DNA from 2 places in the Paenibacillus sp. J22P143 genome. Region 1 is predicted to be linked to the other one. Evidence: riboswitches for the same ligand, from Rfam matches in the RefSeq annotation. Region 1 holds a riboswitch; the other holds the start of a gene.
The links. Region 1 has a riboswitch for cobalamin ahead of AC58PQ_RS22720 (DUF4430 domain-containing protein). Riboswitches for the same ligand answer to the same signal wherever they lie in the genome.
Positions count from the first base shown of each region.

Region 1 (5,138 bases):
GCAGCTAGACCACCAACGCTTGAAATATAAGCACCATTTTCATTTACATATGAAATTTGTGCCTCATCTAATGCTTTCTCAATGACAAATGCAGCCGTCTTACCGCTCTCGACAGCTATCGTCGTTTTGGGTAATGTAATGTTTTTACCCGCAGCTGCACTTTTACCTTTTAATGTGAAAGAGACCGTTATTTGTTGTGGAATGGGTTTACTAACTAGGTTTTGAAAGGCTGTAGTTAAACCAGCTAGCGCACTGTCAGCATGATATTGAATAGCGCTGCTATTCGCCGAAACAGCCTTAGCGAATGTTAGGCTACTTTGCAGCGCTTGCCAGCTATTATCTGTATAATTCCCTTGTTGCAAGGCGTTAATTTCAGTAATTTTTGCATCTAACGTCGTTTTATCGGCAATAGAAGTAATATCCTTATTGTAATCATCTGTATATACAAGCGTAATTACATCATTGCTTCGTAGAATATAATTAGCGATACCTACGTCAGCAAATTGCCCATTAACCAAATACATCCAGCCGCTTAAAGTACCACCGTCTCCTGAAGTCAGATCGCCAATACTCGTGATGTAATTGCCCGTTTCATTTTTAACTTGAATATCATTTTCCTTCAATACCTTTTCAATCGCATACGCAGCGGATTTCCCTGCCTCAACAGTTGTATCTGTTTTTGCCAGAATGACAATCTTATTTGCTATGGAGCTTATTCCGCTAACAACAATAGAAGCATGTAACGGTTGAGGAACTGTTGGTTCAATACCTTTTTTAATACTCAAATAGTATATTTTCGGTGTATTATTTCCATCTTGTGCGATCACTCTAACGATTTTAGCTTTTGTATCACTTAATGTGATTTCTTTATCGATTTGTGTACCAGCGAATCCGCTTTTATTATTAACGAAGATATTCGAAGAAGAACCATTTGCTGTAATTTTTATTTTATCGGTATTAATTAGGATATCGTTATAGCTATATACTCCTGAAGTTACAGTGATTTGCTTAGTAACTGACGCATCGCCACCAACTCCCGACAATACGATGCTAGATAAGTCAGTTGATTCATTAACCGAATTATCTGGGGAAACCTTCTGTAAAGAAGTAATTTCCGGACCAATTTCTCCTACGGCACCGCCATCCATTTGGACCGCATTATAAACCTTTACGAAACTCACATTGTTCAAGCTTACTGGCTTGCCTTCGCTGTCAACCGCCCAACTAATATCAATCGGATCACCTTTAACCGGTGAGGTTAAGTAAGGATTTGCCGGCACATCATAAGGGGCGCTGCCATTCGCATGCGTGTCTGGATAGCCAAACACGTTCTTTCTTACGTTAATTTTCACACCAGAATACGTATAGGATTGATTGTTAAAATTAGCAGGTGCAAGCGAATAATTAGCTGGAATTGGATAATAAGCGTGTTTATGGAAACTGTTTATTTTTACGTTTCCACTACCATTTTTATTATCGACCCAAGGTACATTTACACCATTTGCGGTAGTAAAATCGGGTTCAGGATTGGTATAGGTAACCTGGTAATCCCAAATTGTGCTATCTTCATAGTGCTCTGACCCTGCAATGTAATACCACGGGCCAGGGTTACCACTCCCATCGTCTTGTGCAACCGCTACTCCCGCTGGCTCTTCATTTCCAGCAAACGCATTCCCAAACACAGTGAAATCCACGCCATAAGGATTTTTCGGACTGTTCAGAATGGGATCATCGAATTTATAAATAATACTTCCTCCGAATGCGCCAAGTGAAACACCTGGTGAATTGGCGGGGGTATTCGTCCACTTGGAATTAATTTCGCCCGTTCCACCCCATGCTGGCTCATTGGTAAATTGACCAGGCGCTGGAAGCCATTCACGGATTGAACTAGGCCCAGTACTTGTAGTAGCAAGCGCTTGATTACTCGGTCCAAAAAAGAGGCCAAGCGAAGAAAATAGAAGCATAAAAGCCATGACAAGTGCAATAAACGATTTTGGTGCATAACGATGAATCATTCTTCCATTCCTCTTTCCCTTATTAAATTGCTAAAAGGGGTACAAAAAAAGCCACCCTTAACTACTAGGGTGACTTCGACTTTAATCATGAAATACATACTACACACCACAAATAAGCTTTATGTGAGCAGCATACTCTTTGTAACTAATCCCTACCCCCAAGGAATTAGAAACATCCAATAAATAAAGGCAGGTCTCCTGGCTCATGCGTCATCGCTTCTCTTCGCCTTCCCAATCTCGTAAAACAAGACAGTGGCATATGAAAGAGTTACTCTGCAAGTACAGTGGTGGGACCGCGTCGGCTTCTTACCGAACTTCCCTTTTAAGCAAGCATCTGTAAAGTATGCTTACACCCTTATTTAGAACATATGAAATTATCAAAGCAAAACTTATGTTAACCCCTTTTACTAGTTTTGTCTACTTAAAACAAAAAAGGCAACCCCATCAAGACCCTAGGCCCTGCTGGGATTACCTTCCTTTTTTACCCGTGCGATCCGTCAATTAATATTTACAAATGCTGCTCGTAATGATGACTAGCAAAATGAAAAGCACGAGAATACTAGCGGCCGAATTATTTTTCGGAGGACAAGCGACTGCTTGCGTGTGGACTGGTTTCGGGAAAACAAATTCGGTTTGTTGGTACGACGCGTGCAGGTGGATATTGTGTGCTGGTTGCTGCATGATAGGAGCTGGAGCTGGAAGTGGAGTCGGCATTGGCATTGGCATCGGAGTTGGCATCGGCATTGGTTGCATTGGGTAATTCGGAACTTTTACATATTCCATGAGTGAGCACCTCCTTCGTATTTTCCCTACTGGGAACTTTCACGAGCTTACGGTTTAAACGGAAGGTTATTGTTGAAGTTGGGTGAATAGCTTACAACATCAGTCTATGGGGAACCACCTACGTTGCACACGGTAAATACCCAGTTACGCAATAAATTGGGTGGGTGTCATGGGCGAACGAGCATATGCGCGGTACAAAAAAAGAACTGCCCCCTCATTGGGAGCAGTCCTATTCACGTTACACGTATGGATTATTCTCACGTTCGAAGCCGATCGTGGTTTTCGCGCCGTGCCCCGAATAGACGTTGACATCGTCATCCAGCAGGAATAGTTTATCCTGAATGGAATCCAGCAGGGTATTGTTATCTCCACCGAGTAGGTCGGTACGACCAACCGATAGTTTAAACAATACATCACCGCTGAACAGGTGTTTGTCATACAAGAAGCTCACGCTGCCTGGCGAATGGCCTGGCGTGTGGAACACCTTGAGTTGGATACCCAGGAACTCAAGCGTTTGTCCTTCATCCAGCGCGAATTCCGCTGGATCCGTAACAATCGGAGCGCCAAGATCTGGCCAGCGTGCAGAACCGTTTTTCTTCGGATTCGTCAGCCAATCAGCTTCCAGATCGTGAATATACACCGGACAACCTTTGAGCTTACGAATCTCGTCAACGCCGCCGATGTGATCGAAATGCGCGTGAGTCAGCAGAATCGCAACGATATCCATATCGGCGATTTTTTTGATCAGCGATTTCGGATTCATACCCGGATCGATAATAATACCTTGATTCGTCTCTGGATTCGAGAGCAGATAAGCGTTCGTCTGAACCGGACCCAAGACAAAGGATTGAATGTTAATCATCGTGATGCCACCCTCACTTAGAACGACTCGATTAATGAACGAAGTTCCTTCACAATAACAGCATGATATCCGTTACCTTCACCATATTGGCGGCCCATTTCGGCTCTGGCTACTTGAATTTTTTCGTTATAATCAGCCGCTTCGCGATCTGGATTTTCTTTCTTGAACTGCGTCATCACCGCTTGTACATTTTTCGGACGAGGTCCCCATTGTCCAAGCACGAAACCGCCTGTATCTGTGAAGATAACGATCGGAATCGCACGGCCGCCGCCAGTTAGGAACTGGTCGATCACATCATAATTTTGCTCGATAATCAGAACTTCCGTCGGAACGCCGCTGTCTTCCAAAGCCTTGAAAACAACAGGCACGTTGCGAACAACGTCTCCACACCAGTCAGCAGCAACAATCAAACAACGAAGATCGTCGCGATTATTAAGGGATTCGAAATATTCCTTATCCTCTTCATTGTCCCATGCGAAACCATCGTAATACGCTAGGAATTGCTCTTTATTTTTCTCCATAGCCTCGATAAATTGTTTCGGTTTCAAACCCGTGCGCAGCTTACTAGCAAGATTCGTACTCATTGATTTCATCCTCCCAAGATCATCCATATTCTCATTCATTGTAACAAAAGCGAGCGAAACCGCCAAATCGACCTTGTTACTTTTTCGTTTTTCTTTTGAGATAAAATTGATAGCCCGCATACACAATCGTTAGCACGATCGCAGCGATAATCAATGGTTTAATATAAGGCCCTGCGTACTCGCCAATCGTCTCCCATTTATCCTTTAATTTCATGCCTAAATAGATATACAGAAACGAATAAGGAACTAAGGCAAGCCCCGTGTACAGGGTGAATTTGCCCAAAGGCATTTTCGCCATTCCGCCTGGCAATGAGATCGCATGACGCACAATCGGAATAAATCTCGCTGTGAAAATCATACCCGTGCCATACCGGTTAAACCAGCTTTCCGCTACATCGATATGATGCTTGCTGATCAGCAAATATTTGCCATACTTCTCCAGAAAAGGCCTGCCACCGTAACGCCCAATCCAATATAACACGATTTGTGCCAAAGTCCCCCCGACGACCGCGCAAAGCATGGCCCCTACGAAGTTAATTTGATCTTTGGATACGAGATACCCTGCATAGGCTAAAAGCAATTCGTTCGGAATGACCTCTAACATAAGTCCAAGGAAAATCCCCCAGTATCCCAAGCCTTCCAAATACTCTAAAACATTCGCTAAAAAACTATGAATTAACTCACTCATACTTAGCCCTCTCTTCGCTTCACTTTCAAGACCATACGTTTTTCTATTCCTACTCATAGTAACATAGACGAGCTCTCTTGCTCTACTATTGTGAAGCTATTCGGATGCCGTACCCGCTTCCTAGCTTATGACCCTCAAGCAAATAAGCTTTGGCGCTTCGCTGCAAGGACGATCCTTCGGCATATTCGTTTGGATCTTCACTTAAC
Region 1 covers NZ_JCAUAQ010000021.1:88,043-93,180, forward strand. The annotation lists gene AC58PQ_RS22720 (DUF4430 domain-containing protein) at 1-2,015, opposite strand, end outside; cobalamin riboswitch at 2,187-2,387, opposite strand; gene AC58PQ_RS22725 (hypothetical protein) at 2,517-2,798, opposite strand; gene AC58PQ_RS22730 (MBL fold metallo-hydrolase) at 3,037-3,660, opposite strand; gene AC58PQ_RS22735 (thioredoxin family protein) at 3,678-4,244, opposite strand; gene uptA (undecaprenyl phosphate transporter UptA) at 4,321-4,932, opposite strand; gene AC58PQ_RS22745 (acyltransferase domain-containing protein) at 5,018-5,138, opposite strand, start outside.

Region 2 (5,138 bases), on a different contig from region 1:
TCCTGGAACATTCACTTTCGCTGATACCTTCTTAAATGCTTTATCCAAAGCATCTGCTACACGTTCTGCCCCAACTTCAACTTCAAGAACGCCAACGTTCTTCTCTATTTTTTCCCAACTTGCTTTCATTTTATGCCTTCCCCTCCAAAAATGTACCATGACATATATTTTTCACGTTAAGCTCATTATAACCATTCTATTATACCATATAACATTTTCATTTCAAGCGAGCATTGTTCTTAGCTAGGATCAGGGCTAAATTGCTTAACAAATGCGGTAAGCACGTTGTGCGCCCGCTTCCATTGCAACGTCATCTCATCCACAATTCCATAGATCTCTAACAACTCATCGCGATCAACCGTACCAAACAATTTATCTTGCAAAATCGCATGCAGCGCGGAGGCCCACACGTCTACCGCACTTTCTTCTGTCCTTAGTAACTCAGCGTATATCGAAGTTCCATACGCATAGGCAAGAAACTCCTGCCAAGTCTGGGTAGCAAAGTAGACAAAGTCAGGCTGGCTTATTTCACTAATGTCCCCGACTCTGCGAATCATATCACGAATTCGTAATGGAAAATCCTCCGCTGTTAGCGGCGTCTCATCAATTTCGACGAGAACGGTTTTACCATTCTTGGGAAACTCGATATAGCCATGCTCCCCCATCTGTTTAAGCGTTTGAAGGGCTTTGAATTGAAGATGAGGGTGTCTTGCCCTTTCGCAAAGCCAGGTCTTCACGTACTGGCTCACCTCAGGTTGCTCGATATAAGCAAGCTGCTCCAAGGCACTCACTTGTCCCTCCAGCGATCCTTCTTGAAGCATCTTTTGAAGCTTCATCACAAAAGCCCCATCATCCGAAGCAGCCTTGTCATGAATGTATTGCCGCATTAAAGCAGATTCTTCCTCTGAATCCTCTTCTTCTGTTTCTGTTGATGGAAACATGGTCTCTGGAAACATGGTGAGCAACCAGTGGCGCAGGGCTTCCCATTGATCAGACTTATTCGCATCGATATTGGGAAATTGCAGCAGAAAAGTAAGCATCTCTAGCGCTTCTTTATATTGCTCGGAGCGTAACAACTTCGTTAACTCGTCTTCATAGAACTTCTCTGTTTTAGGAAAAAGAATGACATTATCCAAAGTAGGGTCTGACATAGGGATCACCTCTGTTCATGGTCTTGTTTGTGCCAGTTTACTCCATCATCCAAATGATTGCAAAAAAAATATTAACAAAAGTGTTGACTTCCTACAAAACGATATGATATTATAACTCTTGCTTCGCCAAACGGATTAAGTCCAGGCGGTAAGAAGTGACATGGGTCTCAGTAGCTCAGCTGGATAGAGCACACGCCTTCTAAGCGTGCGGTCGGGGGTTCGAATCCCTCCTGGGACGTTGCAGTTAGAGAAAAGACCGCGAGAAATCGCGGTCTTTTTTTTGTTTATTCATAAGGAATAACGGCTCACTTTTTTATTTTCAATAAGGAATAATTTCAAACAAAAGCAGTCGAAAACAAAGTCTTTGCATACGCTTGGATTTCATGTATAGTATTCATCAATTGCATATTGTGGGAATAGGTGCTTTGGTCATGCCACATTTGACTAGAGCTTAAAAGGGAAGTTCGGTGTAATACCGACGCGGTCCCGCCACTGTAACAGAGGAGTCGACGCCACCGGTGCCACTGATCGAAAGATCGGGAAGGCGAGCGTTTGACGAGGATTCTGGAGCCAGGAGACCTGCCTAATTCTGACAGCACTGTTTTACCTACGGGAGATAGGGAGGTGTTAGAGATCGTAAACACTGTATACACATACACAGGGTATCTTTAACCTTTTTTATTAAGGTTAGAGATGCCCTTTTTTGATTTTCCGGGATTCGTACACAAGCAAAAATTGAGGAGGATTACCCCATGTGCGCACTATTAAGCAGTAATTTAGGATATCCAAGAATTGGCGAGAACCGCGAGTGGAAGAAAGCGTTAGAGGCCTTTTGGGCAGGCAAGCTAGACGAGAGTGAGTTTACAAAGCAAATCGAAGACATCCGTCTACATAACCTGCGCCTGCAGCAGCAAAAAGGTATTGACCTTATCCCTGTAGGTGACTTCAGCCTCTATGATCACGTGCTGGACACATCCACCATGTTCGGACTCGTTCCAAAGCGTTTCCCCTATGAAGGCGGCGAAGTCCCACTTGCCACTTACTATGCGATGGCTCGCGGCAGTCAAGGGGCGACAGCTTGTGAAATGACCAAATGGTTCAACACCAATTATCATTACATCGTTCCTGAATTACAGGATGCACAGCCAGCGCTTACGATCAACAAGCCACTTGAGGCTTATCGAGAGGCTAAGCAAAAGCTGGGCATTCATGGGAAGCCTGTGGTTCTAGGCCTATTTACTTTCCTTAAGCTAGCTAAGGGGTATAAAACAAATGAAATCGATAGCCTAATCGAATTATTTCTACCGCTCTATTCACGTATTTTGACGGAGCTGGCAGAGGAAGGTGTGGAATGGGTACAGATCGATGAGCCGATTCTTGTGCAGTCTTTAAGCTCAACAGATTTAGGACGTGTAAAGCACATCTTCGCGACGCTGACGGCAGCTGCGCCGACTCTTAAAATCATCGTTCAAACGTATTTCGATGCCGTTGATCAATACCAGGATCTTATTTCCCTTCCCGTTCATGGGATTGGACTTGATTTTATCCATGGATATGAGTTGAACTGGAGTCATCTCCAGACACATGGCTTCCCAGCGGATAAAGTGCTTGGCGTTGGCATTGTGGATGGACGCAATATTTGGCAGACGGATTTGAGTAAGCAGCTTGATTTCCTTGCTCAACTTGAAGCAATCGTTCCTTATGAGCGCATGCTGCTGCAGCCTTCATCCAGCCTGCTGCATGTTCCTGTTTCCACCCGTAAAGAAAATAAGCTTGAGCCTGTATTGCGGGATGCTCTAGCATTTGCGGAAGAAAAGCTGACTGAACTTTCGATTTTGACAAGAGCTCTTCAACACGGCCAAGATTCCATTCGATTGGAATTAGACATCAACCAAAAGGCGATCGCGAAGCTTAATGCTTCCTCCTATCGGAATAAAGCTATTGTCCAACAAGCGATCGCGAATATCGGGCAACAGCGCCATGAAAGAAATAGCAGCTTCACAACGCGCAGAGGCCTTCAAGCAGCAAAATGGCAGCTTCCATTCCTGCCAACTACGACGATTGGATCATTTCCACAAACAGCTGAGGTCCGTAACGCTCGTAAAAATTGGCGCAGCGGCGAATGGACACCTGAGCAATATGAGTCGTTCATTCAAGAACAGATTACGGAATGGATTAAGTTACAGGAAGAGCTTGGACTAGATGTGCTTGTACACGGAGAATTCGAGCGTACGGATATGGTTGAGTTTTTCGGTGAAAAGCTGGATGGGTTTGCTTTTACCTCGAATGGATGGGTTCAATCCTATGGTTCTCGCTGCGTGAAACCGCCAGTTATTTTTGGCGATGTAGAATTCGTGCAAGAGATGACGGTCAAAGAGACGAAGTTTGCCCAATCGCTTACTGAGAAACCGGTTAAGGGCATGTTGACAGGTCCGATCACGATTCTTAACTGGTCATTCGTGAGAAGTGATATTTCCCGCGAACAGGTTGCTTACCAAATCGCACTTGCTCTACGCGAGGAAGTTGAAGCACTCGAAAAAGCGGGTATTGAGATGATTCAAGTAGATGAGCCTGCGTTGCGAGAAGGTTTACCTTTGAAAAAAAGAGACTGGCAAGCTTATCTCGACTGGGCTGTACTCGCCTTCCGCTTGTCCACAGCAACAGTCGGTGATGAGACGCAAATTCATACGCATATGTGTTACTGCGAGTTCCATGATATTATTGACGCCATCCGCGCGCTAGACGCTGATGTTATCTCTATTGAAACCTCGAGAAGTCACGGTGAGCTGATCCATAGCTTCGAGGAGCATACGTATGACCAAGGGATCGGGCTTGGTGTCTATGACATTCACAGTCCGCGAGTCCCTTCCGTAACTGAAATGGTAGAAATGATTGAGCGTGCTCTTCAGGTGCTAGAGCCTGAACTATTCTGGATTAATCCGGACTGCGGCTTGAAAACACGAGGAAAAGAAGAGACTATCGCTGCTCTACGCGTGATGGTTGAGGCAGCTAAACTGTTTAGAGCAAGCCGAAGTGAACTTATCCCTTCCTAAGAAATGTATAAGAAAAGCACCCCTGCTGCTTCTGCAAGGGTGCTGCAACGAACTTCTTTTTACACAGATGGCCTGTTCGGTTGATGGTGACCTGGCTCCGTTGAATCCAGATTCGATTGAATACGCGATGATTGTTTCGAGTTATCGATCGTACTTTGCGTTTTCTGGTCCATATTTTTCTTTTTACCCATGGTAAGCAACTCCTTCTACTCATAGAATGAAAGCTACATTAGTATGGAGGGTTTCCGTGCTGAATATGCTGGATATCTTCACCATGACTCGGGGTGCGAGTCTATTACTCAGCGGGTGCGACAAGCCATTAAAACAAAGAGCCTGTAGGGATCTCTCCCTACAGGCTTTTGCTCATGCCAAACGACGTTAGTGCATCTTATGAGGCAAATTCTTGCCTGTATGACCGTCACCTTGTGTCCTTTTATTCTTCTCGGCTTTCCTCTGCTTCTCATGCAGCTTGCTAATGAAATGACTATCCATGAGCACTCGCCTCCTGAAGAAAGAATGGCATTACCCTTTTATAATGTCACAGAAACTCAAAATTTAAACACCTTCCACACAAAATCCACGACCTGCTGCTCTCCCGCTTGCTGGACAGACATTTAATACCTTCCATTTGCATACCCTTTATCATTATGCTCTCTTCAAAAGAAAGGAAGGAACGTCTATGTGCGGAATAACGGGTTGGATAGATTGGCGGAAAGACTTGACCGGGTACCCGTCCATTCTAGAAAATATGACGGAAACGCTCCAACTGCGTGGACCCGATGCCTCAGGTACCTGGATTTCACAGCATTGTGCCCTTGGACATCGACGTCTTAGCGTAATGGATCCTGAGAACGGCGCTCAGCCGATGGTCCGCAAACAAGGCGACTATACGTATACCATCGTATATAATGGCGAACTCTATAATGCCCCAGAG
Region 2 covers NZ_JCAUAQ010000009.1:102,533-107,670, reverse strand. The annotation lists gene tig (trigger factor) at 1-129, opposite strand, end outside; gene AC58PQ_RS15435 (hypothetical protein) at 240-1,151, opposite strand; tRNA gene AC58PQ_RS15430 (tRNA-Arg) at 1,316-1,389, shown strand; cobalamin riboswitch at 1,553-1,753, shown strand; gene metE (5-methyltetrahydropteroyltriglutamate--homocysteine S-methyltransferase) at 1,904-4,204, shown strand; gene AC58PQ_RS15420 (hypothetical protein) at 4,264-4,395, opposite strand; gene AC58PQ_RS15415 (DUF4023 family protein) at 4,583-4,696, opposite strand; gene asnB (asparagine synthase (glutamine-hydrolyzing)) at 4,884-5,138, shown strand, end outside.
Region 2: it holds a riboswitch for cobalamin, as region 1 does, so the genes downstream of both, metE (5-methyltetrahydropteroyltriglutamate--homocysteine S-methyltransferase) here and AC58PQ_RS22720 (DUF4430 domain-containing protein) in region 1, are expected to answer to the same signal.